3 regions of the Clostridium chromiireducens genome follow, and region 1 is predicted to be linked to each of the others. Evidence: riboswitches for the same ligand, from Rfam matches in the RefSeq annotation. Region 1 holds a riboswitch; each other region holds the start of a gene.
What was found. Region 1 has a riboswitch for lysine ahead of dapA (4-hydroxy-tetrahydrodipicolinate synthase). Riboswitches for the same ligand answer to the same signal wherever they lie in the genome.
Positions count from the first base shown of each region.

Region 1 (5,683 bases):
AGCACCTTATGTGTGTGATGATGTGCTTTTTGTAGAACGAGCCAACGAGTTACGGTATGTAGCAAGGTTAAGTACTTAAGGTACGGAGCCGAAGGGAAACCGAGTCTTAATAGGGCGACTAGTTGCATGCTGTAGACCCGAAACCGGGTGACCTATCCATGGCCAGGTTGAAGCGAGGGTAAAACCTCGTGGAGGACCGAACCACGTTGCTGTTGAAAAAGCATGGGATGAGCTGTGGATAGCGGAGAAATTCCAATCGAACTCGGATATAGCTGGTTCTCCTCGAAATAGCTTTAGGGCTAGCGTCGGAAAATGTGAGTAGTGGAGGTAGAGCACTGAATAGGCTAGGGGGCATAGCGCTTACCGAACCTTATCAAACTCCGAATGCCATATACTATCAGTCCGGCAGTCAGACTGTGAAAGATAAGTTCCATGGTCAAAAGGGAAACAGCCCAGATCGTCAGCTAAGGTCCCAAAGTGTAAGTTAAGTGGAAAAGGATGTGGGATTTCTAAGACAACTAGGATGTTGGCTTAGAAGCAGCCACTCATTAAAAGAGTGCGTAATAGCTCACTAGTCAAGAGATCCTGCGCCGAAAATGTCCGGGGCTCAAACTTACCACCGAAGCTACGGGTTCACACTTATGTGTGAGCGGTAGAGGAGCGTCGTAATCGGGCTGAAGTCGTACCGTAAGGAGCGGTGGACTGATTACGAGTGAGAATGTTGGCATTAGTAGCGAGATGTAGGCGAGAATCCTACAGGCCGAATATCTAAGGTTTCCTGAGTAAAGTTTGTCTTCTCAGGGTTAGTCGGGACCTAAGGCGAGGCCGAAAGGCGTAGTCGATGGACAATTGGTTGATATTCCAATACCACTATAATCGTTATTATCGATGGTGTGACGGAGAAGGATAGGATGTGCCAGCTATTGGATGCTGGTCTAAGCGTTAAGGGAGTCAGAGTAGGCAAATCCGCTCTGGCAATTCTGAGGCGTGATGGGGAAGGTTCTACGGAACCGAAGTATCTGATTTCATGCTTCCAAGAAAAGCATCTAGAGAGAGAAGTAGTGCCCGTACCGCAAACCGACACAGGTAGATGAGGAGAGAATCCTAAGGCCGACGGAAGAATTGCAGTTAAGGAACTAGGCAAATTGACCCCGTAACTTCGGGAGAAGGGGTGCCTGAGAAATCAGGCCGCAGAGAATAGGCACAAGCAACTGTTTAACAAAAACACAGGTCTCTGCTAAAGCGAAAGCTGATGTATAGGGGCTGACGCCTGCCCGGTGCTGGAAGGTTAAGGGGAACACTTAGTGGTAACGCGAAGGTGTGAACTTAAGCCCCAGTAAACGGCGGCCGTAACTATAACGGTCCTAAGGTAGCGAAATTCCTTGTCAGGTAAGTTCTGACCCGCACGAATGGCGTAATGACTTGTGCACTGTCTCAACTGCAAATCCGGCGAAGTTGTAGTGCGAGTGAAGATGCTCGCTACCCGCGATTGGACGGAAAGACCCCGTAGAGCTTTACTGTAGCTTAGCATTGAATTTCGGTATTGTCTGTACAGGATAGGTGGGAGACTGGGAAACTAGGGCGTCAGCCTTAGTGGAGTCGTTGTTGGGATACCACCCTGATAGTATTGAAGTTCTAACTGGATGCCATGAAACTGGTGACAGGACATTGTTAGGTGGGCAGTTTGACTGGGGCGGTCGCCTCCTAAAATGTAACGGAGGCGCCCAAAGGTTCCCTCAGAACGGTCGGAAATCGTTCGAAGAGTGCAAAGGCAGAAGGGAGCCTGACTGCGACACCTACAAGTGGAGCAGGGACGAAAGTCGGGCTTAGTGATCCGGTGGTACCTCGTGGGAGGGCCATCGCTCAACGGATAAAAGCTACCTCGGGGATAACAGGCTGATCTCCCCCAAGAGTTCACATCGACGGGGAGGTTTGGCACCTCGATGTCGGCTCGTCGCATCCTGGGGCTGAAGTAGGTCCCAAGGGTTGGGCTGTTCGCCCATTAAAGCGGCACGCGAGCTGGGTTCAGAACGTCGTGAGACAGTTCGGTCCCTATCCGTCGCGGGCGTAGGAAATTTGAGAGGAGCTGTCCTTAGTACGAGAGGACCGGGATGGACTGACCTATGGTGTACCAGTTGTTTCGCCAGAAGCATAGCTGGGTAGCTAAGTCGGGAAGGGATAAACGCTGAAAGCATCTAAGTGTGAAGCCCACCTCAAGATTAGATTTCCCATAGCGTAAGCTAGTAAGACCCCTTGAAGACTACAAGGTTGATAGGTCAGAGGTGTAAGTATGGTAACATATTTAGCTGACTGATACTAATAGGTCGAGGGCTTGACCAATAAATAATCAAGTTGTAATACATTAAAAATACTATGTGCAATTTTGAAAGAACAAAGCTTTCAAAGGAAGCTCACTCAACGTAGTTGAGGAGTACAGTTCATTAGACCAAATCATAGATTTGGAATGAACAAGCATCTCGTGATGATGGCATAGAGGTAACACTCCTTCCCATTCCGAACAGGAAAGTTAAGGTCTATAGCGCCGATGGTACTGCACGGGCGATTGTGTGGCAGAGTAGGACGTTGCGAGGTAACTTAAAAGATAGTTGTAATGACTATCTTTTTTATTTACAGTAAAAAAGTTCTTATGATTACTATATAAATAAATATTTGGGTAGAGAAAAATAAGAAATAATCCACAATGTATTGTAATATGCATGTGGATTATTTCTTATTAATGTGGATATTTTTAAATTGACATGTTTATATAATAATTACATCAAAATACTTGTAGATTCCTAAAATTCTCATCTTATACAAAGTAAAAATCCTTTGAGAACTTTGATTAATGTGTAGTAGATGGTATATCATTTACAAATAATTATTTAAGTGATATAATTGGAGTAATTTAATAACGAAAACCTAAGGTAGAGGCGCCAGTAATAAAGAGTACTCATCGTGAGTTGGCAAACGGTGATTGATGAGAAAAGGTATTATGGCCGAAGATTTGAATTATGCAAAGATTTATTTCTGGTTATGCATAGAATATATGTATAACTGTCACGAAAGTGGAGAGCTACAAGGATTTGATAAAACTATAGATGATAGTATTACAATGGAAGTTCTAATATTATTATAATTTAGTTTTGTACAAGTTTTATGCGATTAACTCTACCCGTTGGTATAAATTACTAACGGGTTTTCTTATTTAACAAAATAATTTTTAGGAGTTGGCAGATTAATGAAAGTAGAAGGGGTACTAGTACCATTAATAACACCATTTAAGGATGGAAAGGTAGATTTTAAATCTTACGAAAGAATGATCAATCATTATATTAAAGAAGGTGCAAATGGAATTATTCCACTAGCAACAACTGGAGAATCACCTACCATTCTTACGTGTGAGTACGAGAAAGTATTAGAAAAGACTATTGAGTATAATAATAATAGGGTGCCGGTGTATGTAGGATTGGGAGGAAATAATACAAGTGAAGTAGTTAAAATGTCGAAGATAGTAGAAAAGCATAGCGTAGATGGCATACTATCTGTAGCACCATATTATTCAAGACCCGATCAAAGAGGCATTTACGAACATTTTAAAGCTTTATCAGAATCAACTAACTTAGATATCATACTATATAATATACCGTATAGGACTGGAACTAATATTGAGAATGATACTGTACAGATATTATCACAGCTAAAGAATATAATCGGTATAAAAGATTGCTGCGGAAATATGAAGCAAACAACAGAATTATTATTAAATCCACCAAAAGATTTTTCAATTTTGACAGGAGAGGATGCGTATTTTTATACAACACTTGCGCTTGGTGGACAGGGAGGAATAATGGCTTCAGCTCATTTAAGAACTAAGGAATTTATAGATATATATAATTTAGTAAAAGAGAATAATCATCAAGAAGCATTGGATAAATGGAAGCTGATACATGGCATGATACCTCTTCTATTTTCAGAACCTAATCCTACACCACTAAAGTATTGCCTAAATAAGATAGGTTTAATAGATTCTGATGAAGTTAGACTTCCATTAGTAAATGTTACAAAGAAACTTCAAGATAAATTAGATAAGATGTTGGAAAATATAGCATTATAATATAGAGATATAATTATTAGGAATGATTAAAGAAAGTAGAAAATTAATATCAATAAGGACAAGAAGATAGCATTGTGAAGATTATAAAATATATTCTTAGTATTTATAAAAGGTCAGGAGAGAGGAAGTAGTAATTGCTTCCTCTTTTATTATTAACTATTATGAATAATATCTATAAGGATTATAGAGAAGATAAGAATTGTAAACGTATTTTTTGACTACTATACAAATTAGGAGTAATATAAAGAGTGAAAAAATTAACAAGGAAGTGATTTAAAATGATGCCTAGGTTTTTTTCTATGATCAAGAGTAAGGAAATTACAAGAGGGCAAGTTATGAAAGACGTAATAGCTGGATTTATTGTTGCTGTAATAGCATTGCCATTGTCAATAGCTCTTGGAATATCATCAGGGGTATCTCCAGATAAGGGGATTGTAACGGCAATATTAGCAGGGTTTATAATATCATTTTTAGGAGGCAGCAAAGTTCAAATAGGTGGCCCTACAGGGGCATTTGTAATTATAATTTACTCAATTATTCAAGAATACGGATTGAATGGGCTTATTACTGCAACGGTAATGGCAGGAATAATTTTAGTTATAATGGGATTATTAAGATTTGGTTCATTAATTAAGTACATACCACAAACAATAACTATAGGTTTTACTGCTGGTATAGCAGTAACACTTATGTCCACACAAATTAAGGATTTTCTCGGATTACATATTGATAATGTGCCAGCAGAATTTTTTGAAAAGTGGCAATTTTATTTTACCAATATAGAATCCATTAATGTATGGTCACTAATACTGGGAGTAGGAGCTGTAGCAATAATGGCAATATGGCCTAAGGTTAATAAAACAATACCAGGATCTATGATTGCATTAATTATAATAACTATTATTGTAAAAGTTTTTAGTATTCCAGTAGAAACTATAGGAAGTAGGTTCCAAGAAATCTCATCAACTATGCCAACACCTGTATTTCCAAATATGAACATGTATATAATAAATAAATTATTTGCGCCAGCTATGACAATTGCTATTCTAGCGGCGTTAGAATCATTATTATCGGCAACAGTAGCGGATGGCATGATATCCGATCAGCATGATTCTAATATGGAACTTGTTGCTCAAGGAATAGCTAATATTACGAGTGGATTATTTGGGGGAATACCAGCGACAGGAGCTATAGCAAGAACTGCAGCGAATGTAAAGTCAAATGGGAAAAGTCCAATAGCAGGAATGGTTCATGCAGTTGTGTTATTAATGACTATGCTAGCGCTAATGCCATTAGCTAAAATGATACCAATGACTGTACTAGCAGCCATACTTATAATAGTATCCTATAACATGAGTGAATGGAGAGTATTCAAAGCATTATTAAAAGCGCCTAAGAGCGATGTGATTGTATTATTAGTAACATTTGCATGTACAGTTGTATTTGATTTAGTAGTTGCAATAGGAATTGGAATGATTATGACTATGTTTTTATTTATGAAGAGAGTCTCTGATACTACTGAAATAAGGAACTTAGTTGATGAAGGCGTTTTTGATGACAGTATAT
Region 1 covers NZ_QXDJ01000009.1:132,058-137,740, reverse strand. Annotated here, with positions in the region: partial or broken rRNA gene D2A34_RS24935 (23S ribosomal RNA) at 1-2,340, shown strand, start outside; rRNA gene rrf (5S ribosomal RNA) at 2,476-2,592, shown strand; lysine riboswitch at 2,921-3,087, shown strand; gene dapA (4-hydroxy-tetrahydrodipicolinate synthase) at 3,242-4,117, shown strand; gene D2A34_RS24920 (SulP family inorganic anion transporter) at 4,396-5,683, shown strand, end outside.

Region 2 (5,683 bases), on a different contig from region 1:
ATATAACCTTTAGGTATTTCTAAATGTAAGAAATGCCTAAAGGTATTTTTATTTTATTAAAAATTTATTCAATAATTATTTAAGAAGTAAGTTTAGAATAGAATAATACAAAGCATTAGGCAAACCATAGAAAAAAAGTCGGAAAATAAATTCGAATGAAAACGTATTAGTGATCCACTGAGATATTTACAATAAACATTAATAAGAATATAATCTGTATTATTGTAATACTTACTATAAAAGGAAAATACATTCATTTTTATTATTAGGTAGTGATTTTATAATATGAGGTTAGTTTTAAATATTATGGGGGAATAACTATGTTTAAAAAAATTCAATCACTATTAATAGGAAGGGCTCTTAAAACTACTGAATTAGCAGAAGAAAAGTTTAATGTTTTGTGGGGTCTTCCGATATTATCGAGCGATGCTATTTCATCAGTGGCTTATGCTAGTGAAGAAATATTACTAGTCCTTATACCTGTACTTGGTATGCGTGCGTATGCATCAATGATAGAAATAGCTATTTCCATTACGATACTATTAGGGATAATTGTATTTTCGTATAGGCAAATAATCGATAGCTTTCCCCATGGAGGAGGATCTTACATTGTTGCGAGTCAAAATATAGGTAAATTGCCTGGTCTTGTAGCAGCATCTTCTTTAATAATAGATTATCTTCTAACTGTCGCTGTTAGTACATGTGCGGGAGCAGCTGCAATCACATCAGCAATTCCAGCATTATTACCACATCAGGCGTTAATAGCCATTTTTGTAATTGGTCTAATCGCACTAGGTAATCTAAGAGGAATAAGGGATTCATCAAAGTTTTTTGGAGTACCAACATATTTATTTATATTTTCAATAATGATTATGATAATAACAGGAATTTTCAAAGTTTTGGTGTTAAAAGAAAATCCAGTGCAATTGTATACAATACCTCAAGCTACTGGAGATTTGACTTTATTGTTATTCCTAAAAGCCTTTTCTTCAGGGTGTACAGCTCTAACAGGAATAGAAGCAGTAAGTGATGGGATACCAAATTTTAAGAATCCAGCCCAAAGGAATGCTAAAGTCGTATTAGGCACACTTGCCTGCATTGTTTTTCTTATATTTGGTGGAATATCATATCTTTCAACAATGTATAAAGCGTCACCAGGGGAAGATATTACAGTAATAGCACAAATAGCTATTCAGGTTTTTGGTCAGAACAGCCTAATGTTTTTTGTCGTACAAGCTACAACTGCTGTTATCTTAACACTTGCGGCTAATACTGCATTTTCAGATTTGCCTTTACTACTTTCAATACTAGCTAAAGATGGATATGTGCCAAGACAGCTTGGCAAAAGAGGAACTAGATTAAGTTTTTCCAATGGTATAGTATTATTATTTCTAGCATCTTCAGTTTTAGTTTATATTGCTAACGGAAGTACACATGTATTGTTATCTCTATATGCAGTCGGAGTATTTATATCATTTACTTTATCACAGTTTGGGATGTTTAAGAAATGGACAAAGAGCAGAGAAGGAAATTGGAGGCATAAAGCTTTTATAAACGGATTAGGGGCCACAGTTACTGCAGTAACATGCATAATAATCGGAATTGAGAAATTTAAACATGGTGCATGGGTTGTACTTATATGTATACCAATCTTAGTAGTAGGAATGCTTAGGGTTAGAAGGCATTATACAAAAGTTAGGGAAAATTTAAGAATTGAAACAGATTTAGAAAGTTTAATTGTAAGGGAAGCTATAACTAAATATGTTATTGTTCCGGTCCAAACAATAAATAAATCTTTTATTAAGAGTTTAAATTATGCTTTAACAGTTGGAGAAAATATAGAGGTTTATCACGTGAGTACAGATGAAGAGATAACTAAAAAATTAATTGAAAAATATAATAGATTAGGAATAAGAGCGCCACTCATAATAGAGAATGCACCATATAGGAATGTCAATGAAAAATTGCTTGCTTATGTGGAAGAGAAACATAAACAGCTAAAAACCCATGAAGTTATAACAGTAGTAATGCCTCAATTTATTATACATAAATGGTGGCATCAAGCTCTCCATAATCAAACATCGATTCTACTTCGAAGAGCTATATTAAAGATGAGAAATGTAGTAATTATTACCGTACCTTATATAATTAATGAATAGCCTATATAAAAAAATGAGAGTAACCAAAGCTATTTTGGTACTCTCATTTTTTTGTTATTATGGAATATAATTTTTGCTTGGATATATACACATACAAAAATTATATATTTATGCAGATTTTTTATTAGAATAACTTACGTCAACATCATCTAAAGGAATAACTTTAGTTTTGTATTTAACCTTATAACCTATGTATAATATTATAAATAAAGGAAGGCCTATATATGCTGCAATTAATCCATTCCAATCAATCGCCTCAGGAGTAATATATGAATATCCTTGACCTATTATTATAATAATACACATTAATAATGCTAATATAGGACCAAATGGATATAAGCTAGCCTTATATTTTAAGTCATTTAAGTCTTTACCTTGGTGAACATATGCTTTTCTAAATCTGTAATGACATATTGCTATCCCTACCCAGGCAATAAATCCAGCAAGACCAGATGCCGCAACTAACCAAACGTAAACGGTACTTTCTGCATATAAACCTGTTAAAAAGCAGGCAGAAGCAATTAATGTAGTTAAAAGTACAGCATTTACAGGCACGCCTCTTTCATTTGTTTTAGCAAAAACTTTAGGTGCCATACCTTCTTTAGCCATCGCATAAAGCATTCTACTTGATGCATACATACCAGAATTACCAGCAGATAATACAGAAGTTAATATAATCGCATTTATCAATGAAGCAGCACCTGCTATACCAGCTCTTTCAAATACCATTGTAAATGGGCTGGTATCAAGACTAGCTTCAGTAAATGGTATTATTGCGCCTAAAACAATTATTGTTCCTAAGTAAAATATTAATATTCTCCAAAATATTGATTTTATAGCTTTAGGTATATTTTTCTCAGAATCTTCACTCTCACCAGCAGCAATTCCTATAAGTTCTGTACCTTGGAATGAAAAACCAGCGATTAAGAATATAGAGAATATAGACGTAATTCCTCCATGGAAAGGCCCATCTTCTAGAGTGAAGTTATGGAATCCTATTTGTTCTCCGCCCATTATTCCTACGATCATTAAAACACCAATTACAATAAATACAAGAACAGTAACAACTTTAATTCCAGCAAACCAGTATTCTGATTCACCATATGCTTTTGATGATAAAATGTTTAATCCTACTATAATTGCTAAAAACAATATACTCCAATATAGCGCGTTTACATTTGGGAACCAGTATTTCATCAACAAAGAACCAGCAACCATTTCAGCTGCTATTGTTATTGCCCAGTTATACCAATAATTCCATCCAAGTGCAAACCCAAGTGCAGGATCAATAAATTTATTAGCATAGGAACTAAAAGATCCTGGAATAGGCATATGAGTTGCCATCTCCCCTAAGCTTGTCATTAAAAAATACACCATTATTCCGACTAATGCATAAGCTACAAGTGCACCACCAGGTCCAGCCTGATGTAAAGTATCACCCATAGCAAGAAATATACCAGTACCGATAGATCCGCCTATAGCAATCATATTCAAATGTCTTGCTTTTAAGCTTCTTTTTAATTCGTTATTTTGTTCACCCATTTTTTCTCCTCCAGTATGGTTTTATAATTCCATAGGTAAGCAACTAAGATAATATAAACATTATAAAAATAAAAAAAGCCATGAGAGCATACTCATGACATAAATACGAAAATTATATATTCTATAAAAAATATTATAAACCATCGTATAATTACATTGAAAATAGCTCTCCACAAAATAATTCGTGACAGTCTTATGCATATTTTACATAAGCCCAGCAAATAGTATTAAAGCAATTAACTATTTACTTCGGCGAAAGATCCTTTCGTATCACATCATCAAGCTTACCTCCGCAATACTACTTTTAAATTTCGCGCCTCTATCTTAGTTATCTATCTATTATTTCACATATAATTATCTAATATAACTGGAGTTATGTCAATATTTTTAATTTTTTAATATAAAAATTAAAAATATATCACTTTTACTGAAATAAGAACAAAGCGGTTTAGTTGATATATTATTAATGTATTGATGAATATTTTAACAAATGCTTAGTAAAATCAACCAAAAGTATTTTAATTGACAACGATATAGGCTGCGAGTATAATTCAGTATAGAAATGCTTGTTATTGACAATGGGGTCAACTTTATTAAGGAAGGTTGACTTATTTTTTTAGAAAATTAAATATAGGGGGATACATTATGAAAAGATTAAAAAAAATAATTGCTGGGGTCTTATGTGTTGCAACTGTTGGTGTATTAGCAGGTTGTGGTTCTAAGAATGCAAGTAATGAAAAAGTGCTACGTGTAGGAATGGAAGCTGCATATGCGCCATTCAATTATACACAAACAGATGATGCTAATGGAGCAGTTAAAATTAAAGGAAGCAATGAATATGCCAATGGTTATGATGTTATGATGGCTAAAAAAATTGCTGACAAAATAGGTTACACAGTCGAAATAAATAAAATGGAATGGGATGGATTAGTTCCGGGAGTAAATTCAGGAAAAATTGATGTCTCAATAGCAGGTCAAAGTATCACAGCTGAACGTTTGCAAACTGTAGATTTTTCTGATCCATACTATAAAGCTAATATTGTGGCTCTTACTAAGAAAGGTACTGCTTATGAAAATGCAAAAAGCATTGCAGATTTAAAGGGAGCAATTTGTACATCTCAATTAAATACAGTTTGGTATGACATGTTAAAGCAAATTCCAGATGCTAATATTCAGCCTGCTATGGATACAGTTCCATCATTAATAGTTGCACTTTCATCAGGAAAGGTAAATGTTGTTGCAGTAGATAAGCCAACAGCTATGGCAGCAGCTTACTCGAATCCAGATTTAGTTATGCTTGATTTACAAGGTGATAAAGGATTTAAAGCTTCTGATGAAGATGTTAACATGGGAATTGCGATTAAAAAAGGAAACAAAGAATTAACTGACAAGATAAATAAAGCACTTTCAGAAATTTCAGAAGAAGAACGTAATAAAATGATGGAAGAGGCTATAAAAGTTCAACCATTATCAAAATAATACTAATAATAAATAAAGAGGAGGTTTATATGTATTAGCCTCCTTTTTTAATTAGATATTTCAAATGGTAAAATATATTTTTGGTGAGGTGGAAAATAATATGACATCAAATTTACCAGAGGGATTTTTTCAATGGGTTTGGTATCTTTTACAACAGTATGGCACTTTATTTATACAAGGAGCATTATATACACTTTTAATTGCTGTGATTGGTACGATAGCCGGGTGTATTATTGGTTTTTTGGTAGGTATAGTAAGAACTATTGAGGTAAATCCTGAAGCTAATAAAATTAAAAGTGGTCTTTTAAAAGGTGTGCAATGGATATTGACCGCTTATGTAGAATTCTTTAGAGGCACACCAATGATTGTACAATCTATGGTTATATTTTATGGTGCTATGGAGGTATTCGGCATTGATATGTCTCCATTGGCAGCAGGATTGTTAGTTGTTTCAATTAATACAGGAGCATATATGGCAGAGACTGTTCGTGGTGGTATAGCGT
Region 2 covers NZ_QXDJ01000002.1:27,705-33,387, forward strand. Annotated here, with positions in the region: gene D2A34_RS05425 (APC family permease) at 321-2,159, shown strand; gene D2A34_RS05430 (amino acid permease) at 2,268-3,701, opposite strand; lysine riboswitch at 3,857-4,031, opposite strand; gene D2A34_RS05435 (transporter substrate-binding domain-containing protein) at 4,347-5,180, shown strand; gene D2A34_RS05440 (amino acid ABC transporter permease) at 5,281-5,683, shown strand, end outside.
Region 2: another riboswitch for lysine. It lies ahead of D2A34_RS05430 (amino acid permease); the one in region 1 lies ahead of dapA (4-hydroxy-tetrahydrodipicolinate synthase).

Region 3 (5,683 bases), on a different contig from region 1:
GTCGGTACCATTGATTCACTAGGTATATAAACATTATAAACTAAAAACTTATTTATTAATAATGCTATTCCTATGGCTGCTAATATTGGAATTACCCATTCTCTAAAGAAACCGCCTTTTGCTGTAAAAAATACCAGGAACCCTTTTTCTAATGGACTATCATTCTTATTGTTATCTTCAGACTTATCAACATCTGTTGTACTAGCAACATCATCATAACTATTACTAGTATCATTTGAATCCATTGCATTATCATTTTCTTTCATCAATACTCTCCCTTTTATCAAGATTGCTTTATCTAAAATTACATATTAGGTTAATATTATTTACGATTTTATTTTAAATTTTATAACTAATATATTATTTATAGATCTCAAAGTCTTTTATTGGATAATATTTCATTCTAGCCTTTCCTACTATATATGATTCATCTACATACGGATTATTCCAATATCTTGAATCATCAGAGTGTGCTCTATTATCACCTAGAAAAAAGTACTTGTTCTTTGGCACCTCAAAAACTCCATTAGATATATTATTATTTATTACATAGTCTTCTTGAAGCCTTTCGCCATTTCTAAAAACAACACCTTCTTTGATTTCTATCTTATCACCTGGAAGTCCTATTAATCTTTTTATTAATATATCTCCTTTAAATTCATCATTTTTAAATAATACTATATCTCCTTCTTTTAAACTCTCTGGACTATAAACCCTAGTTACAATAAGCCTATCTTTAACTTCCAATGTTGGTATCATGGATCCACTTGTAATCCAAACACCATAACCTACAAAACGATAAACTAAAAATCCTATACAAGCAATAACAGCTATATCGATTATCCATTCCTTTATTATTGACTTTTTTCTAAGTTTTTTGCGCTTCAAATCTTCATCTTCATTATTTTCTGCCACAGTATTGCCTCCATATCATATAATTAATAATAATTATATACTTTCCTATGATTAATATTTCACCTTATCTGTGTTATTAGTAATTTTTATGCTTTATTTTTCAACACCATTTTAGTATACCATAATTTTCTCAATAAAATATTTATAAGTTGTTAACTTTTATACGATTTACTATCATTAATATTTATTTTTACTTTGTCTTACTTTGCCTTATTAAAAAAACACTTTAGTGTCAAGACTCAGTTTTCTTAAATAACTTTGTAATAAAAATATGCACTAATCCAAAAAATTAGTGCATATCTCTTCTATCTATTTATAATCTTGGGAAAGAATATCAATAAAAGCGCATTCATTAAAAGTATGCCTTAAACCAACATTGAATAATAATTCAATGTGGAACCTTTTAAAAATAAGTTTGTAAAAGACTTATTTACTCTATATCATTTTTTAATAGATCTTCATAGGATTCTCTCTTGCAAATTAGCCTTGCTTCATTATCCTTAACCATTACTACTGATGGCTTCGGTATCTTATTGTAATTGCTTGACATTGAATATCCATAGGCACCCGTAGTCATTATTGCTAAAATATCGCCGCTTTCAACTTGTGGAAGTTTAACATTTTCTAATAATATATCTCCTGATTCACAGCACTTCCCTGATATGGTCACAGTTTCTTCTGAAACCTCAGAAACCTTATTAGCAAGAATACATTCATACTCTGCATTATATAGGGCTGGTCGTATATTATCTGTCATTCCTCCATCTACTGATACATACGTTCTAATACCTGGAATCTCTTTGATTGATCCCACAGTATATAATGTAAGTCCTGCATTAGCTACGATACTTCTTCCAGGTTCTATTGTAAGAATTGGTCTTTCTTGACCAGTTCTAGCACAAACTTCATCAACTTTATTAATTATCGTTTTGCAATATTCCTCAGTAGTCTTAGGTTCATCATCCTTAGTATAGTATACACCAAAACCGCCTCCAAAATCTACTTCTTTTATTAAGTAACCAAGGTTGTCTTTGGTGTTTCTTACAAGCTCTAGCATTATTTCCACAGCATCTGCATATGGTTCTAAATCAAAGATTTGTGAACCTATATGACAATGTATTCCTGCAAGATTTATACTTTCCAGACTTATAGCCTTCTTAATAGCATCTTCTATAACTGTACCTACTGGTGCAAATCCAAATTTGGAATCTATTTGTCCAGTTTTTATATACTCATGAGTATGAGCCTCAATTCCTGGTGTTATTCTCAAATAAATATCCTGTACTTTATTATATTCCTTAGCTATATTATTTAGCATTTCCATTTCATAGCAATTATCTACTACAAAATTACCTACACCTAATTTAACACCTAACTGAATTTCATCTAATGTCTTATTATTTCCGTGAAACATTACTTTTTCAAGTGGAAATCCTGCTTTATGAGCTGTGTATAACTCTCCTCCTGAAACAACATCTAAATGCATTTTTTCTTCTTTTAGCAACTTGCACATTTGCAGTGTCAAAAATGCCTTTCCGGCAAACGCTACTCTATTATTGTTTTCTTCGCATTTAAAATGATTTCTATAATCTCTACAATATTCTCTTATCAAATCTTCATCGAATACATATAAAGGACTTCCATATTCTTTTACTAAATCTTTAGAACTAACTCCCCCAATTACTAATTGATTGTCCTGTTCTTTCATTGTTCCAAACAATTTCATTTGCCTAACCCCCAAATTAATTATACTTATTATCAAGTTATTTATCTTTAAATAATCTAGCCGTGATAATAAAGGCATGTATCCTCTATTCATCCTGCGATTAAAAAGCAACAGTTATCGAAAGCCATTAAGCTCCCTTTAATAATATTATAAAAAAAATCTATACGATAGTTTTTATGTTTTCCACGAAAAGAAATTACCTACTTCTTTGGTTTTATTATGATTTTTGCCCAAAAAACAAACGCCACAGAATATGTCTGTGACGAGTGGTAGATTACGCTAAATTTGTATGCATATTAATTTCATTAATTATCAATTTATAAAATTAAATTATTAAATATTTTTCCAAATATAGAACAATCAAAATTATTATTTTAAATTGTTAATTAAAATGCACCTTGTAGCTCAACACTTTCGTGACAGTTATTCACATATTTTATGAATCCCCAGAAATAAATTACCGCATAATAAGTTATTCCTTCGGCCGTAATACCTTTCAGCATAAATCATCGTTTGCCAACTACTTATACCTACTCTTTATTAAAGCACCTCTACCCCAGGTCATATTATATTTATATTCTATCTAAATAGTAGACTTCTTATCTACCCATAGGTTCTTTAGACTTCTAATGACTATAATATCATATTATTAAACTGTTACAAATATGATACCATAAATTTTACTTAAATCAACATTTTTTTTATTATTCATACATCAAGTGTAGGATTATATTTTCTATTCTTTTCTATAATTATCCATAAGATTGCACATAATGCTTGCTGAAGATGGTGGAGTAAATGTTATAGCATTAGCCCCAGCCTGAATAGTCTCAATAATTGATTCATCAGTTGGTCCTCCAGTCGCTATTATCGGAAACTCTGGAAAAATTTTTCTGATGTTTCGAACTATTTCAGCTGTTTTTTTACCACCAGAAACATTCAATATAGTCGCACCGGCTTCAATTCTCTTAGAAATATCTTCATCTTCCGAAATAACAGTTACTATTACCGGTATATCTATGGTGGCCCTAATTTTTCTTACTACTTCATTACTTGTTGGAGCATTTACAACTACCCCCATGGCCCCCTTAAATTCTGCATCCATTGCTAAATTTACTACTCTCTTCCCTTGAGTTATTCCTCCTCCTACGCCACAAAATACAGGAACATCTGCTGCCATCACAAGTGCTTGTGTAATCACTGGCTGTGGTGTAAATGGATAAACCGCAATAATAGCATCAGCGTTACTATTCCTTATTAATGCAACATCAGTACTAAATAACAATGATTTTATTCTCTTTCCAAAAATCTTAATTCCACCACAATTTCTTATAACCGTTGGAACTTCAATCACATGATTTCTAAGTGTACCTTTTATTTGCGGAACAAACTTAGCTTCTTTACTTGTCATAGATCCTATCCCCTCCCCATAATCATTAAACTTAATAATTACAATTCAACTTATAATAATTTTAAATCATACACTCTTATATAATTTAAATTTAATATTTTTACAGTAACTCATATCTCTCTCATAAAATCTCTTTATCAGCAAAACATAATCTTATATGTATTCACCATATTCATTAACCTTAAAGTAATCCTATTTTTAATAGCGTTTTATAGGCCATGGCAGATAACTTATCCTTCATTTAAGCATCCTATGAAAATGTATTAGTGTATCCTAATAAGAATAGTATCCTAAAGTCTCTCTACTTATAGACTATATTCTTTTAATTCTATACTATTATTATACTATTTTATCATTTTCCTTAAAGTTAAATTTATATTTACTGTTTGTCCACATTATCCACACTTTTTATCCACAGATGTGTGTATATTGTTTATAACAATATATTATAAATTCTTTTAAGGCAAAAATGCTAGTAAAACTTTTCTGCAAAATCCTCTCGATATAGCTAAATAAGCCTATTTTTCAACATTCTCAACAGAAATTTTGTGTAATTTTGCTATTAAATGAGTTTAAATAACATAATTATTTACTTTATGATACTATTGGAATTCAATAATTATTTAAAGAACTTACCATTTGTCTTATTTTTTTCCACTCGACTTATCCACAGATAACATAGGCTTATCAACACTATAAACAAACCCTTTATTTTACAGGCTTTACCACATATTTTTCTCTAATATTTATACAGTTTGTCCACAATCTTATTCACAGATTTTAGTATTATTGAAACTAATTTTAAACTTTTGTGTAAATCTTTTTATTAAACCTTAATAATTCCTTAATAGTTTGTTAACTTCTAATATAATACCTTAATAAAACATTAAACAATGGTGTACTGTATTGTAGTCTATTCATTCCTATCATATACTTTTAATCAAGAAAAAGATTTTAATAAAGGAGGTTTATTTAATGACGCAAAATGAATTTTTTAACATACTAATGGATGGACTAAAAGAAATTCCTGAAATAAAATTACAGGAAATTATATCCTATTATGATCATAATTTTACGCTTGGACTAGCTGCTAGAAAAACTGAAGAAGAAATAGTACATGAATTAGGTGACCCTAATTCTATTGTCAATAAATATAGAAATGATAATTTAAATATATATTCTAATTTAGAATGCTCTATTAATGATTACACTAATCAAGCAACCACTGAAACTTCTTATAATTCTATAACTGTTAATAATAATATTACAAGCGATAATTTCAATAATAACGCTACTAATAATGAAAATGATTTGAAAAATAATGTTGAACTAAAAGACTTAAATATAAATGATTCTCATGAAAATGCTAATTTAGATGACGATTTTTATAGACTTCATAGTTCTACTATATCATCTGATAATAAAGAATTCAATTCTCAATCTGCTGCTTCATATAAGGCAGATAAGAATTTTAGTGTTGACAATGATTTGAGTTATAATAATTGCAATAACTCAAACTATGATTATAATAGCAAAAATAATTCCAATAATTTTACTAATAATGTTTTTAATAATAGATCACCACACTCCAATGTAAATGCACTATTAAAGTTTTGTATTGCAATTCTAAC
Region 3 covers NZ_QXDJ01000001.1:1,187,354-1,193,036, forward strand. Annotated here, with positions in the region: gene lepB (signal peptidase I) at 1-266, opposite strand, end outside; gene lepB (signal peptidase I) at 361-915, opposite strand; gene lysA (diaminopimelate decarboxylase) at 1,346-2,641, opposite strand; lysine riboswitch at 3,035-3,203, opposite strand; gene D2A34_RS04700 (beta/alpha barrel domain-containing protein) at 3,378-4,052, opposite strand; gene D2A34_RS04705 (DUF1700 domain-containing protein) at 5,028-5,683, shown strand, end outside.
Region 3: another riboswitch for lysine. It lies ahead of lysA (diaminopimelate decarboxylase); the one in region 1 lies ahead of dapA (4-hydroxy-tetrahydrodipicolinate synthase).